Regions from separate parts of the Brumicola nitratireducens FR1064 genome, predicted to be linked through region 2. Evidence: predicted binding sites of a transcription regulator. Region 2 holds the regulator's gene; each other region holds the start of a gene.
What was found. The regulator sigma-54, encoded in region 2, starts transcription at its own class of promoters, with help from an activator protein. The targets are predictions, from matches to a motif close to GTTGGCACGNNNNTNGNNT.

Region 1 (5,633 bases), 1.2 Mb from region 2:
AGTTGCCATCATTGCCTTGCCATGCAGTGATACCTCGGGCGACGATGGGTCCGTAAATAGAGCCAGCAAACTGCTGTAGCCTTGCAAAGAGCGTTTCACCGCGATACAAACAGGGCAAGGTTTGGATAATGCCGCTCTTGGGGTCACTGGCCATTTCTTGCATCAGTGTGTGTAGGGTAGAGGAAGACAGTAAACTGTCGGCATCAAGCACCAACATAAAATCGTAACGCGCTCCCCATCGGCTGACGAATTCATGTACATTTCCTGCTTTCTTTGCTTTATTGTCGTGGCGGCGGCGATACCAAACCTTGATGTCAGGTGTGAGCGCTTCTCGCAGTTTCACAACAGCCGCTGTTTCTTTCACCCAAACTTCTGGGTTGTTTGAATCCGAGATGATGAAAATTTCAAACTGCTCGCTAAGATTTGCTTTGATCAGCTCCTTGCCCATACTGAATAATGCAGCACAGGTTTCAGCGGGGTCTTCGTTATAGGTCGGCATCAACAATACCGTTTTCTTATTGTCGATATCCGTTTTGTTAATTTGTTGCTTTGATTCTCCGGAGAATAGGAAGCCGACGACCGCAGCACAAGCTGCAAGAGCTATCCAAACAAAGGTGATACAAAAAAGTCCGACCATCATCCACTGCAAAACAGTCACTTCGCCTTGCGATACGATCAAGACCATTTGGTAGGTTGCGTAGGCCGTCATGCCCAGCGCACCACCGAATGTCATTACTCTTGCAACTAGCGCTCTCCATCCTTGCCAGAAGTGTCTAACATTAGGCTTCTTCTTAAAGTCCTGCGGCGGCATTAGTAGAGGAGCTTCCCTTGGGGTTGCCCTTTCTAGCGTACTTATCTTGTCCATCGGTACAGCCATGTTTCACCCCATTTTTTTGGTTCATCAGATTTTTTATCGTCATATAAAGAAACACGAAGCTCAGAAAGGTCAGCGTCATCTGCTTGAAACTTAACGATTACCCTCAACTTTCCTGTTTGCGGAATAATCTTACTTATTGTTCCCGTAATTTTACCCGTTGAACTGCTTGCATCTATTCTAAGGTTGTTAGGAAAATCAGTGCCTGAGAAATCAATCACAAAATCGCGCTCCGTTTCAGAACCTAAGGTCAAACCTGAGGCGGTCGAGACTATTTGTCCTTCGATATTGTTCTGCGGGGCGAAGGAGCCGAATGAAAGTGTGTATGCAAATTTGTATTCTTGACCCGCTTTTAATGGTTCTTCAGGTTGCCAAAACGCAACGATATTGTCGTGAATTTCTTGCTTTGTCGGTATTTCTAGCAACTCAACATGACCAGGTCCCCAGTCACCAATAGGGGTGACCCAAGCGGAGGGCCGATCTTGATAATGCGCTTCGATATCCTCGAAATTTTGAAATTGACGAGTACGCTGCATTAATCCAAAGCCTTGAATTGCTTCGTCCTTAAATACTGATACTTGAAGCTTTGATGGATTAGATAGCGGGCGCCATAGTCTCTCACCATTTTGTTTTATCATCGCTAATCCATCTGAATCGTGAACCGCAGGTCTGAAGTCGTCAAAACGATTACTGTTAACTGGATTAAACAAAAACATGGAGGTAAGAGGAGCGATGCCAAACGCGTTAATGTCTTTTCGCGGATAAAGAGTACTAACAACCTTTATTTCAGTATTCTCGCCAGGCGTAGCGGTAAACGTATAAGCACCTGTCGCAGATTTGCTCTCCATTAGCGCATGCACGACTAGGCTTTCGGAATTCTCCGATGGCCGCTCAACCCAAAAATCGGTAAATACAGGAAATTCTTCTCCCGACGGACGACCGGTATTAATCGCCAAGCCGCGAGCTGATAGCCCGTACCAGTTTGTTTGCCCTACTGCTCTAAAGTACGTGCCTCCTTGGAATACTAAAAACTCGTCCCATTTTTCGGCGTTGTTGATAGGGTTCGTGACGCTAAAGCCTGAGTAACCTTGAGCGTTAGATGCTTTGTCTTTTGCTTGCTGATCATCATAAGCAAATATTTCACTGGTATATAGTATACGGCGTGAGGTGCCCGCGACGACAAGGTTAAGATTAACTGGGGTCTTAAATAGGAAGCCAGGGTGCAGTGGATTTATTCGAAACCGGCGGTCTTCCTTTGACCAAATCGTTGCGGCACGTCTAAATTGTATTTTCTTGTAGTCATCATAGCTCATTTGGCTAAGCGGGTTGTCATCAGGAATGAGCGGTAATTTATAATCAGAAGTGGCAAGTTCCTTTGCTTTGTTTTCGAGCCATTTGCGATCGAAACGATGTGTCAGTCTTTGAGGTTCAGCTTCGCTTTTAGCGATCTGCGTCATTTGCTCAGCAGAATCGTTTTTATTCTCCGCTACTTTCTGCGCAAAGCCGAATGTTGAGAAGTAAAAAATGAAGGCGACTACAACCAAAATAGAAGATTGCTTTAACAAAATGATATTCCTTATACAGTGTAAAATGGCATTGCCATAAAAGCATTATTTGACATTTGAGCGTCTTAGATAATGATGAGCTTTGCTATAAAAAACGTGACTGAGAAGAGCTCGCTACAAAAAGTTTTGCTATATAGAGCTTCGCTATAAAAAGCTTCGCTATGAAGAGCTCGGCGGCAAATGCAATATTGAAAATGGTCTATTCAGCGTGATCTTTTGCTAATAGGCCATGGCTCTTAGTTTGAAACAACAGCAACGAACAATAGCTACTAGGCTTTCTGCAAACCGCAGGCCAAGTCGTTTGGTGCTTCGATTTTTCAGATATTTGCTTTTTTCGTAAAGATAAAGCTGACTAACTCACTGAAATTAATGTAAATCTACGCATCAATGTTAGCACTGAAAAAAATCAAGATGAACGTGTGTTGCTCAAGCAAAAGCACTTTATGTTGAAAAATTTGCAAAGAATGGGCAGGTATTACGGAATTTCCTCAGAAACGACAATGTTGTCTCCTTTTTGCAACACTAATTTAAGCATAAATGACTGGTTTTACTAACTTATTTTTAATATTTGATGAGATTATGTCGCTTCATGCAGACACTTGTTCATTTTGTACGGTGGACGGCGTGAAAATTTTACAATGAGTCTAAAAATGTTAGTCATACCGCTAAGGTTTATTCTGTGAAAATGTATGTATACACGCTTAACTTTATGTTTTATATAGCTTTAATTGGTTCTATCTAATTGGTACAAAGTTTGCTGCTGCTATTATTGTTTAGGCTAGCAGTCAGCGGTCATAAAATTAGCCCTTAGCGGTATTATTATTAGAGGAAGCATAAATGGAAGAGCAAAAAGTTGTTTTGATCACAGGTGCATCGAGTGGAATTGGTGCTGCAACAGTTAAGAAATTGTTGGGTGCTGGCCATAAGGCCATTATCACTGCCCGTCGCAAAGATAAATTAGATGCTATAGCACAACAGTGGGGAACTGATCGCGTTTTAGCTGTCGCTGCAGATGCTTCTAATTTTGCTGAGTTGGAAAACGTAGTGCTTAAAGGAAAGGAAAAGTTTGGTCGGATCGACGTTGTTTTTGCGAATGCTGGAACAGGGGTTAATACACCCAGCATAGAAGGTGGCGATCCAGAAGAATGGAAAACGATGATAGACGTTAATATTAACGCCCTACTTTATACCGCCAAAGCGAGTATGAAGGCCTTGAAGGAAACCAAAGGCCACTTCATTCTTACAAGCTCGATTGCTGGAAAAATTACTCTCAAGGGCTCAGTTTACGGCGCTACAAAGTGGTTTGCCTATGGTTTTGGCCAGAACCTAGCAGCTGAAATGGCAGAGTGGGAAGGTCGCTGCACAACCATTTGTCCAGGCATGGTGAATACCCCATTTTTCGATGAAGCTAAGCCCGATAAGCTTGATCCAGAGGATATTGCCGACGCGGTGCTTTTCGCTATTTCTGCCGAGCCAAGATGCGCGGTGAGGGAAATCACACTGATGCCTACTAAGTAGTATATTGTCGAAATTTAAAAATCTGCACGAAGCAATCCGGATTTAATTTCTATGATTTTTACAATTTTAAAAAAAAGCACTATACTCAGACCACACGTTAACAGTTCTTTGCATTTTATTTGCGAGAGTGATTTATCAACGTCGTATGTGCTAGACTGAAATGTGTCGTAAAAAAACTGACCAGCTTTACATGTAAGCTGGTTTCATCTGTTTACTAAGGTGTACTCAACTTCGTGTTTAATCGCTTAATCAGCTTCATCATGATCATGTTTTTGCTCGTTGCGCAGGCAGGAGAAGCTTTTGCAGTTTCTTCAATGGCTTGCTTCAACAGCGAGAGTAGTACGATGATGTCTGAAAATATGGCACCACGCTTAATGGTCAGTAAAGTAACAGAAAATGCCGTGCAAACAGCACAAAGCATGCAGATGATGAACCATGACTGCTGCCAACAAGACTGTGACTGCCCGCTTGGCATGCTGTCTTTGGCAGTGCTAATTGACATAAATGTACAAGTGGCTACTCATCAAAGCGACGAGCAGTTAGCCGACACTGACGGTAGTCTCGTTTACACCTTTATTCCCAGTCAGCAACGCCCTCCTAAATACCTCTCTAATTTTGCAGGCTAGATCTGTCTGATGATTGTAAGAGGTTCATTTCGTCCTAGTATGACGTTGTGAAGCGTTAAACTTTCACTTCCCAAAAACCAACAGACCTAACCTGCTCCAAATAGAGATCCACTCAAAAGGTGGCATTCAGGCGTAAGCCAAAAAAAGACAACAAGCTCAACATTAGTCATAAAGAGTCGAAAATGAGATTTTTAAAATCGGGTTATTTTCCTTCACTGAAAACTGCGATGGTTTCCATTGTATTATTTAATTTTGCAGCGCCAGTTAGCCATGCCAACGCTAATCAACGGGCCAAGCAAGGCGTTGATACCAAGGAAAAAGGTATGCAATCACTGACCTTGCCTCAGGCTATATCGCTCGCGATTGCTAATGATCCATGGTTAGTACGCAGCGAGATCAGCGAGCAAGCTATGTTGGATAGAAGTGACGCCGTTGATACTTTGCCCAATCCGGTTGTTTCTATTGGTTTGGCAAATCTACCTACCGATGGATTTGTGTTCGATCAAGAGCCCATGACGCAATTAAAAGCTGGCGTTGCGCAGCAGTTTACGCGCGGAAACAGCCGTGGTATCCAACGGAAACAACTGCAAGAATTGGCTTATCAATATCCATTGCTGCGCCAAGACAGAATGGCGAAAACCGAGGTAATGGTTTCATCGCTGTGGCTGGAAGTTTACCGAGCGCAGCAGATTGTTGCGTTGATAGAAAACGACAAAGCATTGTTTCAGCAATTGGCCGAAATAGTGCAAGCTAGTTATTCGTCAGCCGTTGGCAACGTGCGCCAGCAAGACATCGTGCGAGCACAACTCGAGCTCACGCGACTTGAAGACCGACTGAATACACTGATGTCGCAAAAAGAACAAGCAGGTAGCCAGTTACTTGAGTGGTTTAATAATGGTAATCCACAACCTTTGGCTTCTGTCGATTTCGCACAATACAAACGCGTCTCTGTTGAGCGCCCTAGCATAGAAAGTCTCGCGCAGTCCAAAGTAGAGTTGCTGGCCGGGTTCGATCAGCAGGCGTTAGCGCAAGTGCTAAATGCCCATCCGT
Region 2 (5,633 bases):
AGGTCATGGAGTAACTTTCGAACCTGCACAAAAGTACCATCGTTAAGCGACTCGCTTATCGATGCTAATTGGCTTTGTACATTGTTTTGTTCAACAGTTTCAGCCATAAGGCCCTATTCGTCTTCGTTAAATTTATTTACGATTAAATTTTCAATCGCCTGCATCGCTTTCTCAGCGTCGCCGCCATCGCAGCGCACGAGTACCTCTTTTCCTTGGCTACTTTCAAGCATCATAAGCGCTAACACACTGTTAGCAAAGGCTTCTTTATCCTCTTGATGCATTGTTATTGTCGCTTCAAACTGATTAGCTAATTTTGCTAATTGAGTCGCTGCGCGCGCGTGCAGGCCTAATTTATTTACGATAGTAAGTTGCTTTTCAACGATCATGCTGAGACTCATTCAGTGTATTTGGATCAATCTCTTCTTTTTTGCTCAACTTCAATTCACGGTGTCTGATTTGTACATCCCCATGGCTTGCACGGAAGCTATTTGCAAGCGCCTCTGCCACAAATACAGAGCGATGCTGCCCGCCGGTGCAACCTATAGCAACAGTAACATAGCTGCGGTTGTTTCTTTCTAAATGTGGCAGCCAAGTTGATATCAGGTTTTGAATTTGCCATATGAATTTGGTGACAAGTGGCTGTCCCCCTAAAAATAACTGTACCGGGCCATCTAATCCATTCAAGGGCTTTAAGTCGGGCTCCCAGTGTGGGTTAGGCAAAAAACGGGCGTCAAATACATAATCTGCATCTCTTGGAATGCCGTATTTAAAGCCAAACGACTCAAATACTAGGACTAAGTTTGCGCTTTTTTTACCTAACACTCTTTCTCGAATTAGTTCTGAAAGCTCGTGCAGTGATAAATTATCGGTGTTGATATGTAAATCCGCTTTTTCCGATACAGGCACTAATATTTCTCGTTCCGCCTCAATTGATTCGGCCAGTGATTTATTGAGTTTGAAGAGCGGGTGCAAACGTCTTGTTTCACTATAGCGCTTAATCAATACATCATCACTAGCGTCTAAATACAAAATGGTAACTTCCCAAATACTGGGCAAAAAGTCCACAATTTCGCTAAGCTCATTCGCCATTTTAGGCATGTTTCTAACATCGACGCTCACCGCTACTTTTTCGCTTTCATCGGCGAGTGCATGAGTAAGTGTCGGCAGCAAATTTACGGGTATGTTATCGACGCAATAATACCCTAGGTCTTCCAAGGCCCTTAATGCAATTGATTTGCCTGAGCCAGAGCGACCACTGATGATCAAGAGTTTCACGTGTGCAGGTCCTTTAGAGGTAGATAACAGTTATGAAACGGTGGGATAATTCACCGTGTGGTTAATTTTTACGCTAGTGCTGAAATAATTTCGTCTCTAGTAGCAGCGTTTCTTAACGCTTTTACTATGTTTTTATCGCTCAATTTTTGCGCGATAGATGAAAGCGTTTGAAGATGCTCTTGGGTTTGTTCACTGGGCACTAATAAAGCGAAAAATATATCTACGGGCTTGTCGTCTATTGCATCGAATTGGATCGGTTCTTCGCTAGTGACAATGATAGCAACTATATCCTGTATTCCTTCAATTCTGCCGTGTGGTATAGCAATACCGTTACCTATGCCTGTGCTACCCATTTTTTCGCGCGCCAACATGCTCGCAAGCACATCATTTAAATTGAGCTGTGGATTTCCCTTCACTGCAATTTCGCTGATGACTTCAAAAATTCGTTTTTTGCTTTGACACTCAACCGCACATTCAGTGCGGTCGAGTGAAATAATATCAGATATAATCATAATTCGTAGGCGACTAATGTCGTTTTGACTTTTCCTTGTGCTTTATAACTTGGCGATCTAACTTGTCAATCAGTCCATCGATGGCTGCGTACATGTCAGTATGTTCAGCGTTAGCGTGAACAACGTCACCCTTGAGATGAAGTGTTGCTTCAGCTCTTTGATTTATTTTCTCTACATTTAACACTACATGTACATTACTAATATGATCGAAGTGTCTTTCTAATCGTTCGAATTTACTGTCGACGTATGCTCTTAGTGAATCAGTAATATCAACGTGATGACCAGTTAGATTTATTTGCATAATGTTACGTCCTCTTATGAAGTCTACAGCAGACTTTTTCTTTGGTTCGACGGGGGAATCGAGAGGGACTCTCGATATTTCGCAATGGTTCGTCGAGCAACTTGAATTCCTTGATCGGCCAACAATTGCGCAATCTTGCTATCACTAAGTGGTTTGCTGACAATCTCCGCCGCAACGAGCTTTTTGATGAGTGCTCTTATTGCTGTCGACGAACATTCACCGCCAGATTCAGTTGAAACATGGCTAGAGAAAAAGTACTTAAGCTCGAAAATGCCTCTGGGCGTATGCATATACTTCTGGGTGGTAACCCTTGAAATAGTTGACTCATGCATATCGACCATCTCAGCAACGTCATTTAAAACCATTGGTTTCATCATTTCTGGACCGTGTTCAAAAAAGCCCATTTGCTGCTGAACAATACAGTGAGATACTTTCAATAGTGTCTCATTGCGACTTTCTAAGCTCTTAATAAACCATTTAGCTTCTTGTAAGTGTGACTTAATATATTGTGAATCGTTCGAATTTTTAGTGCTTTTACTGAGTGCTTCATACTCTTTATTGACGATCAGCGGTGGCAAAGAATCACCATTCAGCTCAACTGTCCAACGACCATTTTTTTTCGCAACAGACACGTCAGGAATAACGTATTCAGAATCTTTAACGGCAATTGTGCTTCCTGGTCTTGGGTTAAGCGTTTGCAATAGGCGCATTGCTTCTCGCAGCTGGTCTTCTTTCAATCGAGTTTTACGCATCAATGTGCGGTAGTCTTTGCTGCTTAACAAGTCGCTGTGTTCTGTTAACAACAGACGGGCTTCAGCCAACCAAGGCGTTGCAGGATCAAATTGGGCTAATTGCACCATTAAGCACTCTTGAGGAGTACGAGAGCCGGAACCAATAGGGTCGAACATTTGAATGCGTTTTAGAACGCATTCAACTTCGTCCAATTCAATTTCTTCGTTTTGTAAGCTATCTAAAATTTCCTCGCTGCTAACAGTGAGATAACCAGACTCATCAATTGAGTCAATTATCGCAATAGCAATAGAGCGGTCTATATCTGAAAACGGGGTTAATTCCATCTGCCAAATTAGATGGTCTTGGATATTTTCGGTGGTTTCGCCCTGAAATATGTAGTCATCATCTGCGGGGCCGTTGGATATGTTGGCTGGCGCAGACGAGGCGCTTAGATATTCTTCCCAAGAGCTGTCTAGTGGTAAGTCATCAGGAATTTGGTTGTTTTCGAGTGCGTCGTGGCTGTCAACGTTATCTGAATTCTCCGCACTGAGTGAGTTTTTATCAGTATAGTCTTGAGGTTCAGAGTCACTGTCTGAGCTGTCGTTGTTGTGTTCACTTTCGTCAATTTCTAGTAAAGGGTTGGAATCCAACGCTTCCTGAATTTCGAGCTGAAGATCCAATGTAGACAATTGTAGCAGCTTTATCGCCTGCTGAAGCTGAGGCGTCATTGTTAGCTGTTGGCTAAATTTTAACTGCAGTGAAGGTTTCATTGATGTCCTTCAGTTATTTCTAATGGTGATAAAAGCCAGTTACAAAACATGATACACCTATAATACAAATTGGTCGCCGAGATACACTTCTCTCACTTTTTGGTTACTGAGTACTTCAGCAGAGGTTCCTGATGCAATCAGCTCACCGTGACTTACAATATATGCTTTTTCACAGACATCTAGCGTTTCACGTACATTATGATCTGTGATCAACACACCAATGTTTCGCTCTTTTAATTGTTTAATGATCTTCTTTATATCATTAACAGAAATTGGGTCAACACCGGCGAATGGTTCATCGAGTAAAATAAACTTAGGATTTGCAGCTAAAGCTCGTGCAATTTCAACGCGGCGGCGCTCTCCACCGGATAAACTCATGCCTAAATTATTTCTGATATGACTGACATTAAATTCGTCCATTAAGTCGTCAGCTTCTTGTTCACGTTGATCTTTTGCCAATTCTTTGCGTGTTTGTAATATTGCCATTAGATTTTCATACACGGTCAATTTACGAAAAATAGAGGCTTCTTGGGGCAAATATCCAATGCCATGTCTCGCACGCTCGTGCATAGGTTGAATTGACATGTCTAATTGGTCAATAAAAATTTCACCTTTATCAAGCGGTACCAAGCCGACAATCATATAAAACGTCGTTGTTTTACCTGCGCCGTTTGGGCCTAACAAGCCAACAATTTGGCCTGTGGACACTTCCAAGCTAACGTCTCTTACAACTTGTCTAGCTTTGTATGATTTAGCGAGGTGTTTTGCAAACAAGGTACTCACTTTTTATTTTCCTTTTGCTTTTCCATTGCTTCTTTTGTTTTTTTCAAAGTATCGCCATCAAATACGGTCACAACTTGCTGCTGACTATCGGTGTCTTTCTGCGCCTGCCATTGCTCTTTTATAATGTTGTATATAATTGAGTCGGTTTTTATACTAAACGCATTTTGATAAAGCTCCGCATTTCCTTTTAACGTGATGATTTTAGTGGCTTTCTCGTAGCGAATACTGTTTGCTTTTGCCACCACCATTGTGCCGTCGGCCAGTTGTTGTGTGTAACTCGCTGGATTGCCTGTCGCTTCAAACACTTCTTTATCTTTACCAAGAGCTGCTGATACTTTCAATCGTTCAGCTTTGATTTCTAAAGTACCCTGAGTAATCTTTACGTTGCCTTCATGCACGGCTACTTTCTCTTTTCCGTCACCGTAGCTGCTGTCAGATGATAGCTTCGTTGGTTTATCAAAGTCGTTCTTCTTAATTGCTTCTTGTGCACTTAATGAACCCGCGCCAGCCAACATAAGTAGGCTAGCGAACAGGTAGATATTCAGTTTGAACATGGTTTTTTAACTCATATTTTTGGGTTTCTAAATTGGCTTCGAACCCTCGGCCATTAATAATAACGTTTGCACCCGAAATAACTAGAGGTTCATCGGATGTAATTGTCTTAGTCAATAAATCAATTTCTATAAAGTTAGTCGATATGGTTTGTATGTAGTCTTCTGGTTGCAGATTACGAATTTGTACACCGTTAACCAACTCAATTCGGTTGTTGTCGTAAAAAGTCCCTTCGTCAGCATTTAATTGCCAACTTGAACCATCGCTTTGAAGATAGATCGTATATTCAGGGTTGGTGAAATTGACAAACCCCAGCATTTCATAATGTTCCATGGTCTCAGCGCTGACTTGATGGGTAAGGTTGCCATTTTTGTCGAATAATTTACTGCGTAAGTTTTTCGCCTCGTAATTAGGCATCAACGCAGCGTCTTTGTCGCTTAACACGACCTCTTTATCATCTTCCAACCACGTCGGTAGATACAGCGCAAAAGCGATACCAAATATTAAAATAATACTAACAGCCAGCCTATTCATACGCTTGCTCCGTGAATATCTTCAAGTTTACCCTTGGCTTGCAGAATAATGTCACAAATTTCACGCACTGCACCACGCCCGCCCGCCAACGTTGTGCAAAATGTGGCTTGCTGTTTCACATAAGGGTGAGCGTCGGCCACCGCAATACCAATTTCACTTGCGCTGAACATGCCC
Region 3 (5,633 bases), 1.7 Mb from region 2:
CTGTTTGCTTAAGCTGTGTATCCTTTTGAACCCGCATCGCCCGTAGTCTTGCCACTGCGATCGTAGGTCATTGACTCGCGTGCACGCAGCTCCATCATGAGATTGCGAAGATGCGTTAAACGAAGTTGGCCTTGTTCAACTGACTTAGCATTAATCTGCGTCAAATACTTACATTCATGGATGATTGCATCGCAACTTTCCATGGCTGCCACTGCGTCTTCCGTGCTTTCGCCGTTTGCCTTCGCTTTTTCGAATAATGAAGATATCGACTGATCCTGCTCCTCAATGAATGAAAGCAGTTCTTCTTTATCTTTTAACAATCCCATCAGAGTCTCAGGCTCTCTCGAACTTATCAGATGAAGCTCATTTTCCAACAATGCTTTCAGAGCAGTTAGCTGCTCCGCTTGTTTATCAATTGCACTTAATAAACTCGTCATCATCAGATTCTAAGCTCCATTCGTTTAAATACCATTTCCGAAAATCTGAGATTCCAATTTGGCAATTTTTTGCGCCAAAACTTCAGGGTTTATCTTGTATTCACCATCAGCAATCGCTTTTTTCAGTTTATCAACTTTCTCTTGATTGACTGGCGCTTCTGCGCTTTTCTTCTGCACTTGCGTAAGCTGTTGTGCAGATGTAGTTAGCGACACAGAGTCTTGACGTGACGCAGTAGACTGCGTTGCGGCTTGCGCTGTGTTAGCGTTTGCAGTTTGACTTGGAGTCTGCTGTTGTGCCAGCTTCTGCCCGTCAATTTGCGGTTTGTTTGCATTGTTTATATTGTTAATAGTCATAATTTTTTCCAGAACCTATAACACCTCAAACATGTTATCGACTTCTTATTGGCTAACTTTAGCAAGAAAGTGAAATAAAATCACATTTTCTACCGAATTTGCTCAAAATACTTCTAATTATTCAAGCTGATAACGCCAAAGCGTCAAAATTTTATCACTTTTCATTAAATTTGGATACTCACTTCGCTGGTACTAGACACTGTTGCCGTCACTGTTTTCTTCGATGAGGCGTTCTGCACTCTGATTGTGTCTCCCAAATTTCCGTCCTGTTCAGCAATGCCCGATACCTTCAAACTTAAGCCGCTGGTCACCGCCATTATCGTCACTTTGTCACCCTTACAGACGAAACAAAGCATGCCGTCATTAATAATTTGGCCGGGTCTCACGCGACGTTTAAGCCGCGCTCCAACAAGGTTTACCGTGTCGCTGTATGTCGAACCTCTTAGCCTATTAACTGGTATATCGGCCACATATAGATTTTTTTCAGTTAAAAGTGAGCCGGGGCTCAGTGTTTCTGATGTAACAACCACCGGTTTAGTTTGCTCTACCTGAACAGAAGTGAATAAATACCAGCTTGTTGTAGGGCAGGTTACTTTCACCGATACGTTCGACTGTCTTAAACTGGAATCAGAAGATTCATATTCAAATGGTGCTTTGCATGGGGGGATATGAATCCTGCTGTCAACTTCGGCGGCCTGTACGTTTACATCAGCACTATCGTCAAAAAAAGCGTTTTGCTGAACATAAAGCTCTGCCTGTTGTTGTATACTCTGGTGAACAGACGCATTGGCAGCCGTCGGGAAAATCACTAAAAAATAGGTCAAGCCAATGCCCAAAGCTGTCGATAAAGAATTACTTAGATTATTTTGCATTTGTCTTTTACCTGTTTTTATCGTCTCTGCATGAACTTATTCGCGCAGTGTTTAGAGAGTGTCAAAAGTTCGGCACATTTAGCGCTTATATGCGCTTCTTTAATGCGGTATATTAGATAACGCAACAATCATGCCTAAACTAAAATTTGGAGGTAATGAATGTCCAGTATTATGGATTCAGTCAATCAACGAACGCAGCTCGTCGGCCAAAATCGCTTAGAACTTTTGTTATTTAGACTTAATGGTAAACAGCGCTTTGGGATTAACGTGTTTAAAGTGCGTGAAGTTTTACAATGCCCTCCATTGACTCAAATTCCAAGGCTTAACGCCTTAGTTCGCGGCGTAGCTCATATCCGAGGTCAAACTATATCAATTATTGATTTAAGCATGGCAACAGGTGGGCGTAAAATCGAAAACCTTAAAGACGGATTTATCATCATCGCCGAATACAATCGTTCGGTTCAAGGCTTTTTGGTAGGCTCGGTCGAACGCATCATTAATACTAATTGGGATGCTATAATGCCTCCGCCACAAGGCACGGGCAAAGCGAGCTACCTAACTGCCGTGACAGAAATGGACAACGAACTTATTGAGATCCTCGACGTTGAGAAAATTCTGAATGAGATATCACCGTTGAATACTGATGTCAGTAAAGACCTCGCTGACAGCCTTGACGTGAGTTTTAGTGCAGGGAAAATTATTTTTATTGCCGATGATTCGTCAGTTGCAAGAAACCAAGTTAAAAAAGCGCTTACCGCTCTAGGCTTAGAAATTGAAGTGGCCAAAAATGGACTGGAAGCACTCAAACGCCTAAAACAAATCGCTGCTGAAACGGGTGACGTGACCGACAAAGTGGGCGTGCTAGTGTCGGACATAGAAATGCCAGAAATGGACGGTTACACGCTGACCGCTGAAATCAAAAATGATCCTCAATTAGCCAGACTGCATGTTGTTTTGCATACCTCTTTAAGCGGTGTGTTCAACCAGGCGATGGTAAAGAAAGTGGGAGCCGACGATTTCATTGCTAAATTCCACCCTGATGAACTCGCTTCAGCCGTGCAAAAATGGTTAAGTACCGAACTTAGAGCGAAATAATGCCGCGTGAATAAAGAACTCTCCCCCGTTATGTATGAAAAATTTTGCCACTTCTTGCATTCCAAAAGTGGTATCTTACTTGGCGGTGCAAAGCAATATCTGGTAAGAAGTCGGCTGTTGCCTTTAATGTATCGCGTTGCCTCTTCTCATCCAGGCAGCGCAGATCCAGCTGGCAATAATCTAGATAGTCTTATTGAAAAAATCATCTCTCAACGTGATCCCTTGCTTACGCAGGCTTCGCTTGAAGCGATGACAACCAATGAAACGCTGTGGTTCAGAGATACATATCCATTCGAGATACTGCGAAGCAAAATATTGCCAGAGCTGCTAGCAAAGCAAAATAGAATTAGAATTTGGAGTGCGGCAAGCTCAACCGGTCAAGAGGCTTACTCTATTGCCATGACTATCGCTGAGTTTTTAAAGTCAAACAGAGGCGGCTTTGAGCGAGGCGTAGAAATCGTGGGCACTGACTTATCAGCCCAAGTCATAAAAACCGCAAGCGAAGGCACATATGACACCTTGTCATTAAATCGCGGTTTAAGCGACGATCTTAAGCGTCGTTATTTTACCTTGAACCCAGATCACAGCATGACAATCAGCCCAGACATTAAGAAGTGGGTTTCCTTTCGTCAATTTAATCTGACGTCTAAGTTTTCTGCGCTGGGTCAATTTGACGTAGTGTTTTGCCGCAACGTCCTCATTTATTTTGATGCGGAAAGGAAAACGGTAATACTGCAAGATATTTCCGCTTGTTTGCAGCCCGAAGGCTGTTTAATACTTGGCGCTTCAGAATCATTAGGAGGTGCTAGTAGTAAATTTAAAATGATAACTCAGCCCTCAGGCCTTTATTACCGCAAAGTTTAGTAATACCCCCCTCGCTATAAAAACACTTCTTTTCGTTTTATTCTGTTTGTTGGCACACGATTTGCTGAACACTGGCATGTAAGTTTGCAAATGAGTAAGAAAACATGGCCATTAGTTTAGATCGATTAGTTGGATTTCATCAAAAAGCACTTTCTGTTCGCACAGACAGGATGGAAGTGATTTCTGGTAATTTGGCGAATGCAAATACCCCCGGCTACAAAGCACGCGACATTGACTTTAATAAAGCAATGAAAAGCGCACAGTACGACCAAGGCGGTTTAGTTAAGACTCACGACAAGCACCTTTCAGGTCGCTCTCAAATGCAAGCAGAAATCGAGTTTAGAATTCCAGAGCAGGCGGATACCGGTGATGGCAATACGGTTGATGCGCAAGTCGAAAGAAACAACTTCCTAGACAACGGCATGCGATATCAAGCAGGCATAATGCTTTTGGATGGAAAAATTAAAGGCATGAAAAAAGCATTAAGCAGCGGAGGTTAAGGCTAATGAGTTTATTTAATATAATGAAAATAGCGAGTACTGGAATGGGCGCTGAAAGTGTTCGTTTGAATACGACAGCCAGTAACATTGCCAATGCGAACTCTGTCAGCAGTAGTTACGAAGAAACTTATAAAGCGCGCCATCCGGTTTTCGCAGCGGCCTTAGATCAGGCGAACTCGGACATGACTAAAGGTGCGGGTGTTAAAGTACTGGGCGTTGTTGAAAGTACCAAACCATTACAGGTTGAATATGCTCCAGGCAATCCCCTGGCTGACGAGAACGGTTACATATATAAGCCAAACGTAAATATTGTAGAAGAAATGGCGGACATGCTTTCTGCCTCAAAGGGTTACGAAACAAACGTGCAGATTGCAGATACAACCAAGCGTATCTTCAGACGCGTGATGCAGTTAGGTCAGGGTCAATAGAGTTAGGCTAACGATGTTAGCTATAGCGGAGATGATAAAGTGAATACATTAGAACGCAGTCAAACAGGTTTAAATACCGACCTCTATTGGCAACCAGAAAAAGTAAAGGTCGCTGACGGAACGGAGCAAAGTCTAAAGCAAGAGGATTTCTTCGCTTTGCTAACCGAGCAATTAGCGAATCAGGATCCAACAAAACCGGTTGACAATGACCAGCTAGTTGCACAGATGACCTCATTTACGATGGCAGATGGTATTTCTCAATTGAATACCAAGTTTGGTGACTTTGCGTCGTCAATGACATCTAACCAGGCACTGCAAGCGTCTAGTTTGATTGGTCAAAACGTATTGGTTACCGGCAATATTGGTCATATGTCTGAACAAGGCCAAGGCGTGACGGGCGTCATCATTAGCGACCAAACAACGCAGAATACCAAGATAGCCATTCAAAACAGCCAAGGTGAAGTAGTGCGTACGATGGACATCGGCACACTTGCAGCAGGTAACTCAGAGTTTAAATGGGATGGTACAGACCAAAACGGCAATCTATTGCCGCCAGGTGATTATGCCGTTCAAGTACAGGGCGAGGTGTTTGGAGAGCCAACATCTTTGCCAACAGCAATAAATCGACACGTTGACAGCGTCAGCCTTGCTAGTGCTGGTCTCGGTGTTGTTCTTAATTTAGATGGTGACGTTAGCATCAAGCTTGATGACGTTATCCAAATCGGTAGGTAATAGGAGTTTTCCCCCATGTCATTTAATATCGCACTCAGCGGAGTCTCGGCTTCTCAAAAAGACTTAGATACAACAGCCAACAACATTGCAAACGTCAACACGGTTGGTTTTAAAGAATCAAGAGCAGAATTCGGTGACGTTTATGCTGCCTCTCTGTTAGCCTCAGGCAAAACCAAAGTTGGTGATGGTGCTCTGACTCAAGAAGTTGCTCAGCAATTTTCTCAAGGTAGCTTAAGCTTTACTAACAACTCGTTGGATTTAGCTATTACCGGTAACGGCTTTTTTGCTACTATTCCAGAAATTACGTCGCGTGACTTTTCCTTCACTCGTGCTGGTCAATTTAAACTAGAT
Region 4 (5,633 bases), 1.1 Mb from region 2:
TATTGTTATTTAAAAATATAGGGGGGTGAGGAAAATTTGTTTACTCAAAATAATTCTAAAATATTAGGTGCGCTGGGGCTTAGCTTGATGTTGTTGTCGTGCAGCAAGGGGGAAATGCCTGAAGCTGTAATGTCAGCAGAGTGCCTTAGCGCGGATATGGTCATTCATAACACAAAAATTTATACCGCGAACGAGGCTCAGTGGACTGCTGAAGCCACAGCGGTGCTTGGTGACAAAATTATATTTGTCGGGTCAAACGCCGATGCAGCCCAATATATGTGCGGTGATGCCCAAATAATGGATATGAACGGAAAGTATGTATATGCAGGTTTTACCGACAGTCACCAGCACGTGGAAGGTGTTGGCCAGCGCCCAAAAACGTTAAGCCTCTTTGGTATCGCAACACTAGCAGAAACGGTTGATGCCATTAAAGCGTTTTCAGAAGGTGTACCTGCAAATGAATGGGTGCAAGGGCGCGGCTGGATTGAACGAGAATGGACGGACGAAAAAAGATTTCTTAGCAAACAAGATGTTGATCCATTTACAGCGGATAAACCCTTATTTATGCCTCGTGCGGACGGTGTTTCTGCGCTGGTCAATTCGAAAGCACTGGAACTTGCAGGTATAAATAAAGATTCTCCTGACCCACTTGGCGGTAAATTTGAGCGTGATGCAGACGGCAATCCGAGCGGCTATATACTAGCGACCGCAATGGATATTTTTAGAAATATTATCCCAGCAAAAACACGTGCATATAAAAAAGACAGCCTTGTACAAGGTATGTACGAAAACGCTAAGCTTGGTTGGACGAATACTCAAGACGCCGGAATGCCTTACGTTAACGTCGACATCATGAAGGAGATCCACGACGAAGGAAATATGTCCACCCGCATTTACGCAGCAGCAAATGTTGCAGAAGCGGCAACAATGCTGGAGCGTGGCCCTGAAGCAACAGCCGACAACATGTTTGAATTACGCGGTATTAAGGTTTATATCGACGGTACGCTGGGTTCGCGCGGCGCAGCTCTTTTGGAAAATTATGCAGACGCTGATCATAATGGTTTTATGAATCGCACCACGAAAGAGGAGCTTGACCCTATTTTACGAGAAGCACTGCGCAAAGGTATCCAGATCGAGACACATGTGATTGGGGATCGAGCAGTAAGATCTCTTTTAAATTGGTATGAGGAAGCGTTCAATGCTGTACCAAAATCCGAATGGGCGGTGGCTGAGCCGAGATGGAGACTCGAGCACGCACAAATTATCCCGGCACAAGACCAGGAACGACTTGTGAGTCTTGGGGTTTTACCATCTATGCAGCCAAGCCACGGAATAGGTGATCTCAACTTTGCACCAGATAGACTTGGCCCTGACCGCCTTGCTTACGCATACCCGTGGCAGCAATTGGTTGATCGCGGTTTAATGATACTGGGTGGATCTGATGCACCAGTAGAACTTGGTGATCCTCGGATTGAATTTTACGCCGCTATCAGTCGTAAAAGGCTTGATGGTACTGCCGGCGAAGGTTGGCATCCCGAGCTTGCGGTAAACCGTAAAACCGCGCTTAAAATGTTTACCATTTGGCCTGCTTATGGCGCATTTCAAGAGGATATTCGTGGGTCTGTAGAAGTTGGTAAATATGCAGACTTTACAATATTTGATCGAGATTGGCTTAGCGTTCCAGAAGCCGATATCTTAAGGTCAGAAAATGTGATGACCATCGTCGGTGGGAAGATAACGTATCAAAGTTACGGAAAATAAAGGGATAAGTCTTACTCAAAAAAACGCCGAAGCACTCGTGCCTCGGCGTCGCTCTCAATAATAAGAGTAGTTAATTGGGCGCTAGCGGATGCGCCCTGATCCTTCTTAATAAGTCTTACTTTTCAGCTTTTTTGATAACTAGCTTACTCATCACCGAATCCACATCTTTCGTGTTTTTGGCAATATTTACTGCTAAATCTCGTTCTGCTGCAGTCGCCACGGTGCCGTTCAAGGTGACCTTCCGGTTGTCCACGTCTACATCAATTTTCAGACCAGACACTTCGGAATCAAACAACAAGCGACTACTGATTACCGTACTGATTTTTGCATCAGTAAACTGTGACGCTTTCTCAGATTTCGTGTCCATGTCCATGTTTAAAACAGTCAATTGATTATCGACTGTTTTCACACCTTTAATGCCTAACACCAGCTCTTCAGCTAATTCTTTTTCAATATCGTTTTCTACGCTACCGGTCAGTGTTACCGTACCCATTTTAACGTCAGTGTTGATGTCAAATGAATTCAAGTTGCCGTTAAATAGCAGAGTAGCTTCCGCTTTACCATCTATCCAAGCATCCATCGCTTCCTTTTCCCAGCTATTTGTTGATGCCATAGCTGATGTGCTTAAACCGGTTAATAAAGTTAATGCAATTAATGAACGTTTCATAATTCTCTCCTTTGATTGAAGTTCACTTTCAATAATGCGATTAACATGCCAAAAACTAAGCGACTGAAAAGGTTAAATAAAAACTCAAATCGTAATTGGGTTTTGAAAAATATTCCGATATTTTTGTAGTATTTTCTCTTTTTGCGCTTTATGTCTTTTAGTGTATCGGGCACTTTGGGAATTAGCCGCTGAGGCAATTAGTTTTGCTGATACTCAATCGAATTGACGTACCATTCGCTTGTGCCGCTGGGTGTTTTTACTGTAAAAGAGTCGTCTACCTCCTTTTTCAGTAAGGCTCTAGCCATTGGAGAGTCGATAGAAATATAGTCCTTCACATCCCCATAAATTTCTTCCGGCCCAACAATCCTGAAGCGCTTCGAATCGCCTGCCTCATTTTCTATTTCTACCCAAGCGCCAAAAAACACCTTACCTGCTTGTTCTGGGCGGTATTCCACGATTGATAATTCAGGCAATAGCTTTCGTAAAAATCGTACCCGGCGATCAATTTGCCTCAAAACCCGTTTGTTAAACGTGTAGTCCGCGTTTTCGGAGCGGTCGCCTAAACTAGCCGCCCACGTGACAATTTTAGTAATTTCTGGTCGTTTGGTGTACCAAAGGTAATCATGCTCATCTTTTAGCTTTGTGTAACCTTCACGTGTGATCAGTTTAGTTTTCAAATAGTTATCCAAAGTAAACGAGTGTTAATTTCTATTACTACATATTAATGCATAAAGTACTTTAACCGCTATCACTGAATGCTATAATCACGCTCATAAACAGTAAGCCTCTGTGCTTCGCAACGTATCACTAACTAATGCAAAATCAGCTCCAGCAAGTTAGCAAGTGTTTGCTAGCGATAATAGTGCTAGTTGCCGACGAAGCATTTATTTCAATACGAGTGACAAGTAAGTATGCAGAGCGCCTTATTTAATCAAATCGTCTATTTCAATTATTGAGTTGTTCATGATCATCGAGAAAATTGCTTCCGAGTTAAACGCGTCGCCAAAACAAATTCAAGCCGCTGTGGCTCTACTAGACGAGGGGTCTACCGTACCTTTTATTGCTCGTTACCGCAAAGAGGCAACGCAAGGGCTAGACGACACTCAACTACGTAACTTAGAACAACGTTTGGGTTATTTGCGTGAGTTAGAAGCACGTCGCAAAGTCATTCTTAAATCGATTGACGAACAAGGCAAGCTAGAAGACGGATTAAAAGCAAAATTGCTTGCAGCAGACAACAAAACCACGCTTGAAGATTTATATTTACCGTATAAACCACGCAGACGTACTAAAGGCCAAATAGCCATTGAAGCTGGTTTAGAGCCGCTCGCAGATGAACTGTACACGAATTCAGATGCACAACCGGAAACACTAGCAGAGCAGTATATTAACGCCGAGAATAATATTACTGACGCCAAAGCAGCACTGGATGGCGCCAAATTTATTTTAATGGAGCGTTTTTCGGAAAATGCCGATTTACTGCAAAGCGTTCGTCAATATCTCATTCGCAACGCGCATGTGAAGAGTGTTGTGGCTCCGGGCAAAGAAACAGAAGGTCAAAAATATAAAGACTATTTTGACTACACAGAGAAATACGCAAAAATTCCATCACACCGCGCACTCGCCATGTTTAGAGGCCGTAATGAAGGCATTCTGCAAATAAATATTGATGCCGACCCTCAGCAAGAAGAAGGCACTCGTCGCTCGCATGGCGAAGACTTGATAGAACAATCGTTAAATTTACGTCTGACCGACTCTGCACGCGATAAGTGGCTTAGCTCAGTCGTTCAGTGGACGTGGAAAATCAAAATTCTTTTGCACATGGAAACAGAACTGTTTGGCACTTTACGTGAACAGGCTGAAACGGAAGCAATAAGCGTATTTGCGAAAAACCTCAACGATTTATTAATGGCGGCTCCAGCAGGTCCAAAGGTCACAATGGGACTAGATCCCGGCATTCGTACAGGTGTGAAACTTGCTATTGTTGATGCAACGGGCAAAGTCATATACACCACAACCTTCTTCCCACACGCGCCACAAAATCAGTGGGATAAGTCTAAGCGCACTTTAGCTATGTTATGCAAGCAGCATAAAGTGGATTTAATCAGCATAGGCAACGGCACGGGCTCACGTGAAACGGATAAATTGGTTGGCGAAATGATGAAAGCCGAACCAGAATTGAACGTGCAGCGCATCGTAATCAGTGAAGCTGGCGCATCCGTTTACTCAGCGTCTGAGCTTGCCTCTAACGAATTACCTGGCATGGATGTGTCATTGCGCGGCGCTGTTTCCATTGCTCGTCGGCTGCAGGACCCATTGGCAGAGCTTGTGAAAATTGAGCCAAAAGCGATTGGTGTAGGCCAATATCAACATGACGTTAGCCAGAGTCAGCTAGGAAAATCCTTGGACACGGTCATTGAAGATTGTGTAAACGCTGTAGGCGTTGACCTCAACACAGCAAGCCCAGCATTATTGTCACACGTGTCTGGTTTGAACAAAACCCTAGCAAACAATATTGTTATGTTTCGCGATACCAACGGTGCGTTTGTTGATCGAAAAGCGCTGAAAAAGGTTGAACGATTAGGGCCTAAAGCATATGAGCAAGCTGCTGGTTTCCTTAGGGTAATGAATGGCAAGAATGCACTAGATGCATCATCAGTTCACCCTGAGGCTTACCCAGTTGTTGATATTATTGCATCCAAAGCCAATGTTGCGGTGAATGATATCGTAGGCAACACAGAGCTTTTAAAGCAGCTTAATCCTGAAGACTTTGTGACTGCCGAATTTGGCTTACCAACGCTTAAAGACATCTTAAAAGAACTGGATAAACCAGGACGTGACCCACGCCCAGAGTTTAAAACAGCCAGCTTTAAAGAGGGCGTTGAGACCATGAAGGACCTCAAGGAAGGAATGATCTTAGAAGGTGTTGTTAGTAACGTAGCAAATTTTGGTGCCTTCGTGGATATCGGTGTGCATCAAGATGGACTAGTTCATATTTCATCAATGACAAACACTTTCATTAGTGACCCTCGTGAAGTAGTGAAAACCGGCGACGTAGTAAAAGTAAAAGTGATGGAAGTGGATGTCGCGCGTAAACGTATTTCGTTATCAATGCGCATGGACGACACGCCTTCGCCATCAAGTAATGCAGCGAAAGGAAAGCCGGAGCGTTCGTCTAAACCCAAATCGCAAAGTAATACCGCTG

Region 1: GNIT_RS16535 (OpgD/OpgG family glucan biosynthesis protein) is a predicted target of sigma-54. The motif match lies at 2,718-2,736, and genes of this name have one in related genera.
Region 3: flgB (flagellar basal body rod protein FlgB) is a predicted target of sigma-54. The motif match lies at 3,671-3,689, and genes of this name have one in related genera.
Region 4: GNIT_RS16735 (BON domain-containing protein) is a predicted target of sigma-54. The motif match lies at 2,463-2,481, and genes of this name have one in related genera.

What each region holds. Positions count from the first base shown of each region.
Region 1 covers NC_016041.1:3,914,269-3,919,901, reverse strand. The annotation lists gene mdoH (glucans biosynthesis glucosyltransferase MdoH) at 1-877, opposite strand, end outside; gene GNIT_RS16535 (OpgD/OpgG family glucan biosynthesis protein) at 853-2,439, opposite strand; gene GNIT_RS16530 (SDR family oxidoreductase) at 3,277-3,957, shown strand; gene GNIT_RS16525 (hypothetical protein) at 4,191-4,583, shown strand; gene GNIT_RS16520 (TolC family protein) at 4,766-5,633, shown strand, end outside.
Region 2 covers NC_016041.1:966,408-972,040, forward strand. The annotation lists gene mgtE (magnesium transporter) at 1-107, opposite strand, end outside; gene GNIT_RS04195 (HPr family phosphocarrier protein) at 114-386, opposite strand; gene rapZ (RNase adapter RapZ) at 376-1,275, opposite strand; gene ptsN (PTS IIA-like nitrogen regulatory protein PtsN) at 1,344-1,787, opposite strand; gene hpf (ribosome hibernation promoting factor) at 1,801-2,088, opposite strand; gene GNIT_RS04215 (RNA polymerase factor sigma-54) at 2,112-3,590, opposite strand; gene lptB (LPS export ABC transporter ATP-binding protein) at 3,648-4,373, opposite strand; gene lptA (lipopolysaccharide transport periplasmic protein LptA) at 4,370-4,927, opposite strand; gene lptC (LPS export ABC transporter periplasmic protein LptC) at 4,896-5,459, opposite strand; gene kdsC (3-deoxy-manno-octulosonate-8-phosphatase KdsC) at 5,456-5,633, opposite strand, start outside.
Region 3 covers NC_016041.1:2,668,766-2,674,398, reverse strand. The annotation lists gene GNIT_RS11555 (flagella synthesis protein FlgN) at 9-440, opposite strand; gene flgM (flagellar biosynthesis anti-sigma factor FlgM) at 462-791, opposite strand; gene flgA (flagellar basal body P-ring formation chaperone FlgA) at 956-1,663, opposite strand; gene GNIT_RS11540 (chemotaxis protein CheV) at 1,823-2,758, shown strand; gene GNIT_RS11535 (CheR family methyltransferase) at 2,789-3,622, shown strand; gene flgB (flagellar basal body rod protein FlgB) at 3,727-4,122, shown strand; gene flgC (flagellar basal body rod protein FlgC) at 4,128-4,550, shown strand; gene GNIT_RS11520 (flagellar hook assembly protein FlgD) at 4,590-5,282, shown strand; gene flgE (flagellar hook protein FlgE) at 5,298-5,633, shown strand, end outside.
Region 4 covers NC_016041.1:3,958,231-3,963,863, forward strand. The annotation lists gene GNIT_RS16730 (amidohydrolase) at 115-1,761, shown strand; gene GNIT_RS16735 (BON domain-containing protein) at 1,877-2,428, opposite strand; gene greB (transcription elongation factor GreB) at 2,626-3,105, opposite strand; gene GNIT_RS16750 (Tex family protein) at 3,392-5,633, shown strand, end outside.